Regions from separate parts of the Caloranaerobacter longqiensis genome, predicted to be linked through region 1. Evidence: a T-box and tRNA genes for the amino acid it is inferred to sense, from the RefSeq annotation. Region 1 holds a T-box; the other holds one or more tRNA genes.

Region 1 (7,595 bases):
ATTTAACTGTTAAAAAACTAAATTAATAATAATCTTATTCTATTTATTCTAAAAAAATCCTTTTTTATTTCTTATATTATTCTATTTTTACCAAACAAAATCTTCGATTTAAATAAGTTAAAGAAGATTTTGTCCATATCCATAAACGGAAATTATATTTGAATTTATCCACAATTTAAAGTAGTTTATAACGACTCTGGCATGTAAACATGCCAGACAAAGTTTCAATAAAATCAACATTAAATCTTTAAAATATGGGATTTTATTATAATTTCCTATGGATTATAGTAAAACTCTGCTGCTAAAGTCCTAAAAAGTAAAATTATATATTTTAAAACAGCGTATGCCTTAAAAAATAAAATAATTTCTGCTATACTATAATATAGTTGATTGAAACACAATTTTAAAAATACATAAACTGGGGTGATATATGTGAAAAGAATCATAGCACTATTTGTAACAACTTTTTTACTACTAAATACCTTTACAGTATCTTATGCAGATAAATTAGATATTTCAGCAGAAGCTGCTATATTGATTGATGCTAAAACTGGTAAAATATTGTATGAAAAGAATGCACATAAACCAATGTTTCCAGCTAGTACTACAAAAATTATGACAGCAATTTTAGCTTTAGAGTATGGAAATCTTGATGATACAGTAGTTATTGATGATAAAACACCTTATGAAATTAGTGGAAGCCACATAGCATTAGAACCTGGAGAAGTAATAACTTTAAAAGATCTATTATATGCATTGTTAATAGAATCTGCTAATGATGCTGCAGCAGCAATTGCAAAACACATATCAGGTTCTATCCAAAGTTTTGCTGACTTAATGAATAAAAAAGCTAAAGAAATTGGTGCTAAAAACACTCATTTTACAAATCCTCATGGACTTCCAGATAAAAACCACACAACTACAGCATATGATTTAGCAATGATAGCTAGATATGCTATGAAAAATGATACTTTTAGAAATATTGTAAAAAATTATAAATATACAATACCGCCTACAAATAAAAAAGATGAACCAAGATATTTGAAATCAGCTAACAGACTACTTTATGGAACAGGCTCTGGTAATAAGATAGTTGTAGATGGTAAAACAGTAGATATAAAATATGACGGAGCAGATGGAATCAAGACAGGATACACACATGTAGCACAACAATGTCTTGTTGCAACAGCTACAAGAGGAGATTTAAGATTAATCAGTGTAGTTCTTCATGCAATAGGAACTAATGTATATGTAGATACACATAAACTTTTGAATTATGGTTTTAATAACTTTACAACAAAACAATTATCATTTAAAAATGAATTTATAAAGAATATTGATGTTGTAAATGGAGACAAGCCTTTTGTAACTGGTATAATAAGTAAATCTGTTTTTTCTATAATTCCTAAAGGAAGAGAAAATGATATAGTGAAAGATATAGTTTTACCTGATAAAATTACTGCTCCAATTACAAAAGATCAAGTAATTGGAAGAATAGAATATAAATTAGATGGTGAAGTAATTGGAACTGCCAATATTGTATCTGCAATGGAAATAAATCAAAAAGGAATTATTAGAGTTGTCGAAACAACAGATGGAAAATCATTGTTTAAAAAATGGTGGTTTTGGTTTATTGTAATGTTTATAATATGGAGAATATTTATCGGTTATAAGAGATATAAAAAAGCTAAAAGAAGAAGATTAAAAAAAGAAATTAATTTCAACTATAGTAACCGTTATAAATATTAGAAGCTGCGATACACGCAGCTTCTAATTTTTTTATTAGATTATAGCTATTGCTTCAACTTCAACATTTCCATCTTTAGGTAGTCTAGCAACTTCAATACAAGATCTTGCTGGTTTATTTTCACAGAAATACTCCTCATATACCTCATTTATTTTGCCAAATTGATTCATGTCTTTGATATACAAAGTAACTTTAACTACATCATTTAAAGTTGCTCCACCTTCTTTAAGTACAGCTTTTAAATTTTCTAGAGCTTGCCTGGTCTCTTTTTTGATATCATCCTTAATAAGCTCACCTGTTTCAGGATTAATAGCTAATTGACCTGATGTAAAAATCATGTTACCTGCCACTATTCCTTGAGAATATGGTCCAATAGCTTTTGGTGCCTTATCTGTTGAAATTACTTTTTTATCCACTTTATCTCCCCCTCTTTATTATTTTTTGTTATAATCCATAGGAAATTATATTCCTTTTTAAACTGTAAATAATCTTGAATATAATTTCCATTTATGGATTTCAATAAAATTTTCCTTAATTTGCTCAAATTGAAGATTTTGTTATTTTGCAACTATATTAACTAATTTTTTAGGCACAACTATAACTTTCTTAACTTCTTTACCTTCTATAAAACTCTTAACTCTTTCGCTATTTAATGCTAATTTTTCTAAGCTTTCTTTATCAATATTAGCATCTACTTCAATCTTATCTCTCACTTTTCCGTTCACTTGAATTACTACTGTTATTTGATCTTTAACTATAGCTTTTTCATCATACTCAGGCCATTTTTGCTGATGTACACTTCCTTCATTGCCAACTAAATTCCAAAGTTCTTCAGCTAAGTGCGGAGCAAAAGGTGCTAGTAATAGAATTAAATTATCAATCGCTTCTACTAAAATAGCATTCTTATAATCACTAGATTCTGCATTATCTTTATATTTATATATCTCATTAACTAATTCCATTATGCTACTTATAGCTGTATTGAAGTTAAATCTATCCTCTATATCAGTAGTTACCTTCTGAATTGTTGAATGTATAACATATCTTAAATTCTTATCAGCTTTACTCAATTGATCAATCTCAATTTCACACTTATTATTATATACTTCTTTTAACTCTTCTACTAGCCTATATACTCTGTTTAAGAATCTATAACATCCTTCTACGCCTTGATCGCTCCATTCTAGATCTCTTTCAGGTGGAGCTGCAAATAATACAAATAATCTTGCAGTATCAGCACCATAATTAGAAATTATTTCTTCTGGACTTACTACATTACCTTTAGATTTAGACATTTTTGCCCCATCTTTAAGTACCATACCCTGTGTAAGTAAATTTTTAAAAGGCTCATTTACAGGTGAAAGTCCCATATCATATAATACTTTAACAAAGAATCTAGAATATAGAAGGTGTAATATAGCATGTTCTACTCCACCTATATATTGATCTACTTTCATCCAGTAATTCGCTTTATCTTTATTGAACGGTTCATTCTCATTCTTTGGATCAGTATATCTTAAGAAATACCATGATGAATCAATAAAAGTATCCATAGTATCAGTTTCTCTTCTTGCCTTTTTACCACACTTCGGGCAAGTAGTATACATAAACTCCTTACTTGTAGTTAAAGGAGACTGTCCTTTGCCTGTAAATTCTACGTCTGTCGGTAACTTTACTGGAAGATCTTCTTCGTTAACAGGTACTATTCCACAGTCATCACAATATATTATAGGTATTGGAGTTCCCCAATATCTCTGTCTTGAAATTAGCCAGTCTCTAAGCCTGTAATTTACAGTAGCTTTTCCAATTCCTAATTCCTCAATATATTTTGTTATTTCAGTTTTAGCAGTTTTATTATCTAAACCATTGAATCTATCAGAGTTTATCATTATACCTTCGCCAGTATATGCTTCTTTTAAATCATTCTCATCAAACTCTCCATCAACTGGTTTTATTACAGGTCTAATTGGTATGTTATATTTCTTAGCAAATTCAAAGTCTCTTTGATCATGACCTGGTACAGCCATAATAGCACCAGTTCCATAGTCTATCAATACATAGTTAGCAATATAAATAGGTATTTCTTCTTTAGTTACAGGATTAACAGCGTATCTTCCTATAAAAACTCCTTCTTTTTCTGCAGTTGTTGAAGTTCTATCAATTTCTGATATATATTCCATCTTCTTTTTAAATTCAAGTACTTCTTCTTCATACTCTGTACCCTTTACTAATTCATTTACATATGGATGTTCTGGTGCCATTACCATATAAGTTACTCCATAGATTGTATCTGGTCTAGTAGTGAAAACTTTTAATTTTTTATCAAAATCTTTAATCTCAAAATCTATTTCAGCACCTTTACTCTTACCAATCCAATTTTTCTGCATTATTTTAACTTTCTCAGGCCAGCCATCTAGCTCTTTTATATCCTCAAGTAATCTTTCTGCATAATCTGTAATTTTAAAATACCATTGTTCTAGTTCTTTTTTCCCAACAGGTGTATCACATCTTTCACAAGCTCCGTCAACAACTTGCTCATTAGCTAATACAGTTTCACAAGAAGGACACCAATTTACAGCTGATTTTTTCTTATAAGCTAGTCCTCTTTTATATAATTGTATAAAGAACCACTGTGTCCATTTATAGTAATCTGGTAAACAAGTAGTTACTTCTCTGTTCCAATCGTAACTAAGCCCTAATCTCTTTAATTGTCTTTTCATTTCAGCAATATTTTCTAATGTCCACTTATTAGGATGTATGCCATGTTTTATCGCCGCATTTTCAGCAGGTAGACCAAATGCATCCCATCCCATAGGATGTAATACATTAAATCCCCTCATTCTTTTAAATCTTGCTACTACATCACCTATTGAATAGTTACGTACGTGGCCCATATGTATTTTCCCAGATGGATAAGGAAACATTTCTAGTACATAATATTTCTGAGCCTCATTTTCACTAGCTCCAAAAGCATTATTATTTTCCCATATTTCTTGCCATTTTTTTTCGATTTTACTAAAATTATAAGCCATCATACCCCTCCTTCATTATTTTTCATTTCCTACAATAATAAACAGATCAGTTCTTTATTTATTACTTAAACTATTCAAAATTTTTGTTCTAAAATGACTAATAACTAACGGCTATCAGCTTACAAGCTATTAATTAAAATCTATATAATAAAAAAACTTCTAATCCCTAATCACTTAGGGACGAGAAGTTATCCCGCGGTACCACCCTAATTGGCTTATAAAGCCCACTCATAAGTCCTATAACGGAGACCAACCTTTTTCACATAAAGCAAGTTCAGTAAACGGTTATGTCAGTTCGCACCAACCACTGACTCTCTGAAATAACCTGATTTACCTACTACTCTTTATTCAATCCTTATTCTATTTACTTTATTATAGATAAATTTAGATTATATTGTCAATATCAATTTCTTTAGCATCTATCCATAGCCTATCTAAATTATAAAATTCTCTGTCTTCTTTATGAAAAACATGCACTACTATATCGCCAAAATCAAGTAGTACCCATCTACCTTCTCTATACCCTTCTTTATTAATCACCTCATATCCTAATTGATGCATTTTATCTTCAATTTCATCTACAATCGCTATAACCTGTCTTTCATTATTACCACTTGCAAATATAAAGAAATCTGCTATCGTTGTTATATTTGATATATCTAAAAGTTTAATATCAAAAGCTTTTTTGTTGTCTGCGGCTTCTAAAATTGCTGATATTCTATTATCTATATTTGCCACTACCTCAAACCTCCTAGCTATTATAATCTATGTATTTTATTAACTTTCTCTTTATATTTTTTAAGTAAAAAATTTCTCGCCTTCACAGTTTCAATATCTAATATCCATCCATTATCTACAACATATTTTATCGTATTTCCCATTGACGTTAGTACTGCTTTATCTAAATCTAAAAAAGCTAATTTTCTCAATGCTTTCACACATGGAAAATCCCTATTGGGCTCAATACAATCTGCTATATAGATAATTTTTTCTAATAGACTCATATTTTCTTTACCAGTAGTATGATACCTTATTGCATTTAATATTTCCAAATCTTTAATTCCAAATTCATTTTTTGCTATTTCTGCACCTAAAGGTCCATGAAGTAAAGCAATATTAACATCTTCGGCATCATCAAGAATTATACCAAATTCAAATGCCTTTTTCAATAATTCTCTGTCATTCTTAAGTTTTCCACAATCATGAAGCAAACCAGCAAGTCGTGCTTTATATTTATCACACCCATAAACTTCAGCAAGTTTTTCTGCTGTTTCCATAACTCCAATGGAATGTATAAATCTTTCTTCACTAATATATTGTTTTAGCTTTTCCTTTATTTCGTGTATTATAATACATCCCTCCCGTAATTTTTTACCTATATAAATTATTTTTATAAATATACTTTTCTACCATTTCTGGCAAAAGATATTTAACAGTTCTACCCTCTTTTATTCTAGTCCTTATTTCAGTAGATGATATCTGCAAAGCTGTTACTATTGTAGGATATATATTTGCTCCATACTCATTGTTTATTTCTTGTATTTTTCTCTCTAGCTTAGCTATTTCAAATCCTGGTCTAGTTGCTGCTATAAAATTACACAGCTTTAATAATTCACCAATGTTTTTCCAAGTGTGAAGTTCTAAAATAGAATCCGCTCCAGTTATAAAGTATAACTCTACATTATTATTACATGCTTTCCTTAACGTTTTAATAGTATCGATAGTATATGTAGTTTCTTTTTTTTCTATTTCTATAGTAGATACTTCAAAATGAGGATTTGAAATCGTAGCTAATAATGTCATTATATATCTATGTCTAGCAGAAGTTATTTTTTTATTATCTTTATGAGGAGGATTTCCTGCAGGTATAAAAATAATTTTATCCAATTTGAACTCATTTCTAATTTCTTCTGCTATAACTAAATGTCCTATATGTATTGGATCAAAAGTTCCTCCCATTATTCCAATTCTCTTAAGATTGTTACATTCTATACTTTTTCCTTTATTTTCTTTTTTAAGCGCTAACTCAATAAGTGTATCGATGTCCATTTGTTACACCTCTTATTTAAGTTATGATATTATATATTATTTTAAATAAACACATAAGTCAAATATTTCTTATTGCAATTGTTTAAATAAAAACTAGGAATATCAATTCCTAGTTTTAAATAAATCTTCTAATTTATCTACTATAATTCTAGCCATAAGTTCAATATCTTTCTTGGTAAAACCTTTTATATTTTCTTTTTCAAGCTCTCTATAAGTTACATTTGTTATAGCCAATATAAGCTGTTCTTTATCTTTTGAATTTGCAACTTCTAATATATTTTTAGCAGTATCAATCAGTATTTCTTGTACTTTTGCCTTTTCTTCAGAAGTAACTCTAAAATCTTTTATATAAGGTATTAATTTAGCAACTGCAATTCCAGCTATAAATGTTATTACAATTACTATTAGTGTTTCCATCAATTTTCCCCCTTCAACAAATCATATAATCTCACAATTAATGCTACACCTTGCTCTCTAGTCAAATAGTCCTTAGGTTTAAAGTTGCCTTCACCATCACCTTTAATTAAATCTAATTCTACTGCTCTTTTAATATATTCATATGACCACATATCAGGAGTTACATCCTTAAATGGCATGCTATACTTCAATCTTTCATTAACAAGTTTCAATATTTCGCCCTTATCAACTAACAGCCCTGGACATGTCTTATCACTATATTCTCTATGAAATACCAAAGTCGGCACTCTATCCTGTTTATTTTTTATATTTTTAATTATCGCAACTATTAGTCTAATACTTGCTTCTAA
Region 2 (7,595 bases), on a different contig from region 1:
CAATAATATTTTATCAAAAATAACACAACTTTCAATTAAAAATAAGTTTTATCATTTAAAAAGAGTTTTAAATAGGAAAAATGTCCGCATAAGCGGACATTTTATGATACAGACTCTTTATTATCTTGCTTTTTTCTAGTCCTTCTCTTTTTCTTTTCTGCTAAAACAAAAGTAGGTTTAGATTTATTTAAGATAGTATCTTTAGTAATAATACATTTTTTAATATCGTTTCTAGAAGGTATTTCATACATAATATCTAGCATAATTTCTTCTAGAATACCTCTTAACCCTCTAGCACCAGTTTTCCTTTCAATAGCTTTTTGAGCCACTACTTCTAAAGCTTCATCATCAAATTCAAGTTCAACATCATCCATTCTGAATAACTCTTTATACTGCTTAATAATAGCATTTTTAGGCTTAGTAAGAATATCTTTCAAAGCTTCCTTATCAAGCTGCTCTAATGTAACTATAACTGGTATTCTTCCTACGAACTCTGGAATAAGTCCATATTTCAATAAATCTCCAGGTTCAATTTGTTTTAATAGTTCTCCTACATCTTTCTCTTGTTTACTTTGTATTTCAGCTCCGAAGCCCATAGACTTCTTACCTATTCTTTTTTGTATTATATTTTCTATACCATCAAATGCTCCACCAACTATGAAAAGGATGTTAGTAGTATCTATTTGAATAAACTCTTGATGAGGGTGTTTCCTTCCTCCTTGAGGAGGAACGCTAGCTACTGTCCCTTCTAAAATTTTAAGAAGTGCTTGCTGAACACCTTCACCACTAACATCTCTGGTAATCGATGGATTATCAGATTTTCTTGCTATCTTGTCAATCTCATCTATATAAATAATACCTTTCTCTGCTCTTTCAATATCATAATCTGCTGCTTGTATTAATTTAAGCAAAATATTTTCAACATCTTCTCCGACATATCCTGCCTCAGTTAAAGAAGTAGCGTCAGCTATAGCAAAAGGAACATTTAAAATTTTAGCAAGAGTCTGAGCAAGTAGTGTCTTACCAGAACCTGTAGGACCAATAAGTATAATATTACTCTTTTGTAATTCGACATCTTGATCAGTAGTCTTTCTATTTATGCGTTTGTAATGATTATACACCGCAACAGCCAATGCTCTTTTTGCTCGATCTTGCTTTATTACATATTGGTCTAATATTTCTTTTATTTCTTTTGGTTTAGGAAGCTCATTTAAATCAAATTCCATTACTTCTTCAAATTCTTCATCAATTATCTCTTGACATAACTCAATACACTCGTCACAAATATACACATTAGGTCCTGCAATTAATCTTCTAACTTGGTCTTGAGTTTTTCCGCAAAAAGAACATTTAAGCTGTTTTTTTTCAAATCTTGACATTATGACACCTCTCTTAATGTTATTTCCTAAAAGTTATTACATCATCTATTAATCCGTATTCCTTTGCTTCATATGCTGACATGAAGAAATCTCTATCTGTATCTTTTGAAATTCTTTCATATGATTGACCCGTTCTTTCGCTCAAAATTCTATTTATATTCTCTCTCATTTTAATTATTCTCTCAGCATGTATTCTGATATCTTCAGCCTGACCTCTAGTTCCTCCTAAAGGCTGATGTATCATGACTTCAGCATTAGGAAGTGCAAATCTCTTACCTTTAGCTCCAGCCGCAAGCAAGAACGCCCCCATACTAGCTGCCATTCCTATACATATTGTTGAAACATCAGGCTTAATATACTGCATTGTATCATAAATTGCAAAACCTGCAGTTATAGAACCTCCCGGACTATTTATATAAAGTTGAATATCTTTATCAGGATCCTCTGCTTCTAAGAATAACAGCTGAGCTACTACTAAACTCGCAGTTGTATCATTGATTTCATCAGTTATAAAAATAATCCTTTCTTTTAATAGTCTAGAATAAATATCGTATGATCTCTCACCTCTATTAGTCTGCTCTACAACAATTGGCACTAATGCCATAGATTATCCCTCCCGGTTAAAAATTTACTGGAATTTAGCATTTTCTACTAAAAACTCGACAGTTTTCCTTCTAATTATACCCTCTTTAATGTATTCTAAATCTTCCTCTCTTATGTTTTTCTTAAATTCTTCAAAATCTTGTCCGTACCCAGCAGCAATCTTCTTTAATTCTTCATCTAAATCTTCTTCTGTCTCCTTTATATTTTCTTTCTCAGCTATTGCTTCTAAAACTAATTCTGCTTTTACTGCCTTTTCAGCTTCTGGTCTGAATTTTTCTTTTAAATCTTCTATCTTAGTATTTGTTAATTCTAAGTATTTATTTAAATCTAATCCTTGATATCTTAAAGTAAACTCAAAATTTCTTATTTGATAATCTACTTCATTTTCAATCATTACTTCTGGTATATCAACTTCTGCTGCTTCTACAACTTTTTCTATTACTCTATTTTCTTTTTCAGATTTTTCTCTGTCTTTAGCTTGTTTTTCTAATCTTTTCTTAATATCTTCCTTTAATTCATCTAAAGTATCAAATTCACTAACATCTTTTGCAAATTCATCATCTAATTCAGGTAAATCTTTTTCTTTAATTTCATGTATTTTTATCTTGAATGTAGCGTCTTTACCAGCAAGGTTTTCTACATGATATTCTTCTGGAAACTTCACATTTATTTCGAATTCTTCATCTTTATTCTTACCAACCAATTGTTCTTCAAAACCAGGTATAAATCTACCTGAGCCAATCTCTAATACCTGATTATATGCAGTACCTCCTTCAAATTTCTCTCCATCTACATATCCTTCATAATCAATTGTTAATATATCTCCTTCTTTTGCTGGTCTATCTGTTACTTCTACTAATCTAGCATTTTTTTCTTGCATTGATTTCAATTCATTTTCAACATCTTTTTCTGTAACATTATACTCTACCTTTTCAATTTCTATACCTTTATAATCACCTAACTTAACTTCTGGCTTAACTACTACTTCTGCTGTAAATACTACCGGCTTACCGCTTTCGATTTGCTCTATATCAATTACTGGTCTGTCTACTGGCTTTAAGTTGTGTTTTTTTATCGCTTCATTATATGCTTCAGGGAAAACAATGTTTATAGCATCTTCATAAAATATTCCTTCTCCATATCTTGCCTCTATAATTTTTCTTGGAGCTTTACCTTTTCTGAATCCTGGTATATTGAACTTATGTCTGTTCTTTAAATACGCTTTTTGAACTCCCTCTTGAAATTTCTTTTCATCAATTTCAATTTTCAAAGTTACATTATAATTTTCTTTTTTAATGATTTCTGAATTCATTCTCGTTCCTCCTCGTTCCTTTTTATGTAATTTTTATTTTCTGTCTTCAATTAGTAATTATCGCCTTTTGATGCCATTTTTATAATCCATAAGGAAATTATATTCCTTGTTAAACTGTGGATAATTTTAAATATAATTTCCATTTATGGATTTCAACAAAATCTTCCTTAATTTATTTAAATCGAAGATTTTGTTCTAATCCATAGAAAATTATATTCCTTATTATATTATAGATAATTTTGAATATAATTTCAGTATTTCAGTAATGGATATAGGCAAAATCTTCCTTACAATATTTGCTTAAATCGAAGATTTTGTTCTATTTACTGTACAAAAAATAATAAAATCGTTTGATTGCAGTCTTAAACCACTATCTTGAACCACTATATTATATCATAAAAATTTTTTCAATGTCTATTATTGTCTTATTCTGTATAAAATACTTTTTGAAAATACGAAAAAAACCAATGGTTTACCCATTGGCTTTTTACTTTATGTCAGTGGTGCGGGTGGAGGGACTCGAACCCCCACGCCGAGGGCACTAGATCCTAAGTCTAGCGCGTCTGCCAATTCCGCCACACCCGCGCAATTTGTCAATCCTTTACTGACAGAAATAATTATACATATTATTATATTTATTGTCAATAGTTTTTTTGTTTTTTACATATCCTATAATTAACATTCTTTTATTATTTTTTCTAGCATCTAACACTTAGTACCCATTTCCATAAATTACTTGTTTTCTACAGTTGAAACGTTTGCTATAATATGTTTGGCATTATTTTAATTCTCGGTTTTATTAAAAATTTTTTCTTTGCAAACTTAATAGGATTATGCTATAATAGGAAATAGGATTATGCTATAATAGGAAAGCGTTTCTTGTTTTCTGGAAAATCAAAAGATAAAAAATTAGAAAGGAGATACAAATGGAAAAATTAATAAGTTTCTTAGGTATTTTCGTTATGATTTTTATTGCCTACTTATTATCTGAAAATAAAAAAGAGATCAATTGGAGACTTGTAGCAATTGGTACATCTATGCAGGTTGTCTTTGCTCTTTTAGTTCTAAAGTGGACACCTGGTCAAATGGCTTTTACATTTTTAAGTGATTTAGTAACAAAACTACTCGATTTTACAAAAGAAGGTACTGCTTTCCTATTTGGTAATTTACTAAATGTAGAAAGCTTTGGTTTTATATTCGCTTTACAAATATTACCTACAATAATATTCTTCTCATCACTTATGACTATTTTATATCACTTAGGTGTAATGCAAGTTGTAGTATCATTCTTAGCTAAAGTAATGCTTAAGCTAATGGGTACAAGTGGAGCTGAATCTTTATCAGCAGCAGCAAATATATTCGTTGGGCAAACAGAAGCTCCTCTTGTAATTAAACCATATATCAAATCAATGACTAAATCAGAGTTATTAACAGTTATGACAGGTGGTATGGCTACTGTTGCAGGTGGAGTTATGGCTGGATACGTTTCAATGGGTGTTGATGCAGGACACTTAATAGCTGCTAGTATAATGTCTGCACCAGCCAGCCTTGTTATCGCTAAAATAATGATTCCAGAAACAGAAACGCCAGTAACTAAAGGAAAAGTTAATCTTGAATTAGAAGAATTAGATGCAAATGTTATAGATGCTGCTGCAAGAGGTGCTAGTGAAGGTTTATCATTAGCTTTAAACGTTGGAGCTATGCTACTTGCTTTTATAGCACTAGTTGCTCTATTAAACTCATTATTAAGTTGGTTCGGTGGTATAATAGGTCTTGATTTCTTAAGCTTAGAATGGATATTAGGTAGATTATTTGCTCCATTAGCATTCATCATGGGTGTACCTATGAGCGATATAATTCAAGCAGGTAATCTATTAGGTCAGAAAATCGTTATAAATGAATTCTTCGCTTATGCAAACCTATCAACATTAATTAAAGAAGGAGCATTAAGCGAAAGAACAATTATCATATTAACTTATGCTCTTTGCGGTTTTGCTAACTTCAGTTCAATCGGTATTCAAATCGGTGGTATCGGTGGATTAGCACCTGAAAGACGTTCTGATATAGCTAAATTGGGTATTAAAGCTTTAATAGGTGGTTCACTTGCTGCATTCATGACAGCTACAATTGCAGGTATATTAATCTAATATAGTATGTAAAGCCCTGGTTATCCAGGGCTAATTTTATTGACAAAATAAAATATTTTATGGTTTGACATCCTGTCAAACCTACGGATTTTCTCAAAAATTTTCACCTAGTTTTTTAACTAAATTCTTTCAAGCATTCGCTTTCATTTTCATAAAATATTTAAAAGAATAAATTTGTCAACAGTCTGTGCCCTGGTTATCCAGGGCTTTGTTATGTTAAAATATGAAATGTAATCTTATTTAAGGAGGAACTTCTGTTGCAAAATAGATTTTTTCAGCTTCTTAATAAAAAGTTTGGAATATGTCTTACTAAACAGCAAAGGGAAGCTGTTTTACATAAAGAAGGACCAGCAATCGTTCTAGCTGTTCCAGGCGCAGGTAAAACCACAGTTCTTATATGCAGAACTTTAAATTTAATATTAAATCACAGAATTAACCCAAACAATATTCTAACAATTACATTCAGTAAAGCCTCTGCTTCAGATATGAAAAACAGATTTATATCGACTTTTGGCAATATATTAAATATAAAGCCTAATTTTTCTACTATACACAGTTTCTCTTATTCAGTCATAAGGTACTTTTCAAAAATAAAAGGGATAAAATATGAACTTTTAGAAGGTAATGATTCTAAAATAAATAAAAATTTATTATTGAAAGAAATCTACTATAAATTCAATAAAATACAGATTAATGAAGAAAAATTAGAAGACTTGATAAACACTATAAGCTATATAAAAAATATGATGATTAAACCAGAAGACATTAACTATTTCAATAATTTTGGTATAAAAAATCTATACAATATATTTATAGAATATGAAAACTATAAAAAAAGAGCAGGACTTATCGATTTTGACGATATGCTTACCCTTTCTCTAAATATATTAGAAAACAACCCTGATATTTTAGCACAATGCAGAAAAAGATATCCTTATATACAAGTAGACGAAGGACAAGATACATCAAAAGTCCAAAATATATTAATCAAACTGCTTGCATATCCCAAAAATAATTTATTTGTAGTGGCTGATGATGATCAATCTATTTACGGATTTAGAGGAGCTACACCCCATGAACTATTAAATTTTAAAGATATAGATTATCCTGATGCAAAAATATTCTTTATGGAAGAAAACTTTCGTTCAACTAAAACTATCGTAGATATCAGCAATAAGTTTATACAATTGAATAAAATTAGATTTAAGAAAAACTTATATACAAAAAATGAAGAAAACGAACCGATAAAAATTATTAAATTAAATGACGAATTTGAACAAATAGAATATATTATCAATCAATTAAAGAAAATCAAAGATTTATCTAATACTGCCGTACTTTTTAGGAACAACATATCTTCAGTAGGATTAATAGATAAACTCGAAAGAAATAATATTCCGTTCTATATAAAAGATACGAAAAAATTATATATATTTAAACACTGGGTCTGTCAGGACATAATTTCTTTCTTGAAACTCTCTTTAGACAATACTGATATAGACTCTTTTCAGAGAATATACTATAAAATGAACGGTTATATTACTAAAAAGAGCGTCGAATATATAAAATCAACAAAACCAAAAGAAAACATTTTTGAAAGTCTAATAAATCTACCAGAATTAAAAAACTTTCAAAAAAGGAATTATATTAGATTAAAATCTGACTTCAAATATTTATCGAAACTAAAGGCATATGATGCAATATCTTTTATAGAAAACGAACTTGAATATAGAGGATTTCTTATAGATAATTCGAGAAAATACGGCAATTCATTCGAATACTCAAATACCATAATATCAATATTAAAGATAATTGCAAAAGAAACTAATTCTATTAACGAATTTTTAGCAAGGTTAGATAGCCTAGCTAAAATGTTAGAGAATACAAGATTTAATAAAAATAATGCAGTAACCCTTTCAACGATACATTCAGCAAAAGGATTAGAGTTTGAAAATGTATATATTATAGATCTAATAGATGGAGAATTCCCTTCGTCCAGCAGTATTGAAGCATTAGAATCGAATATTATTGAACCTTTTGAAGAAGAACGCAGAATATTTTATGTAGGAATCACTAGAGCCAAAAGAAACCTTAATTTGATAACTATAAACTTCAAAAATGGAGAAAGAGTAATCCCTTCGAGATTTGTTCAGG

What was found. A T-box is a leader RNA that pairs with one kind of tRNA and senses whether it is charged. The one in region 1 lies ahead of leuS (leucine--tRNA ligase), so its partner is inferred to be a tRNA-Leu.
Region 2: it has a tRNA-Leu gene. The T-box ahead of leuS (leucine--tRNA ligase) is inferred to sense a tRNA for this amino acid. The anticodon was not compared.

What each region holds. Positions count from the first base shown of each region.
Region 1 is NZ_JBFWFX010000004.1:189,211-196,805, reverse strand. It holds gene AB4Y15_RS05705 (D-alanyl-D-alanine carboxypeptidase family protein) at 433-1,749, shown strand; gene AB4Y15_RS05700 (RidA family protein) at 1,783-2,163, opposite strand; gene leuS (leucine--tRNA ligase) at 2,305-4,779, opposite strand; T-box leader at 4,953-5,133, opposite strand; gene rsfS (ribosome silencing factor) at 5,164-5,517, opposite strand; gene yqeK (bis(5'-nucleosyl)-tetraphosphatase (symmetrical) YqeK) at 5,538-6,092, opposite strand; gene nadD (nicotinate-nucleotide adenylyltransferase) at 6,151-6,828, opposite strand; gene AB4Y15_RS05675 (hypothetical protein) at 6,931-7,245, opposite strand; gene AB4Y15_RS05670 (S-layer homology domain-containing protein) at 7,245-7,595, opposite strand, start outside.
Region 2 is NZ_JBFWFX010000002.1:18,039-25,633, reverse strand. It holds gene clpX (ATP-dependent Clp protease ATP-binding subunit ClpX) at 102-1,379, opposite strand; gene clpP (ATP-dependent Clp endopeptidase proteolytic subunit ClpP) at 1,399-1,983, opposite strand; gene tig (trigger factor) at 2,008-3,294, opposite strand; tRNA gene AB4Y15_RS02215 (tRNA-Leu) at 3,796-3,879, opposite strand; gene AB4Y15_RS02210 (NupC/NupG family nucleoside CNT transporter) at 4,221-5,441, shown strand; gene AB4Y15_RS02205 (ATP-dependent helicase) at 5,699-7,595, shown strand, end outside.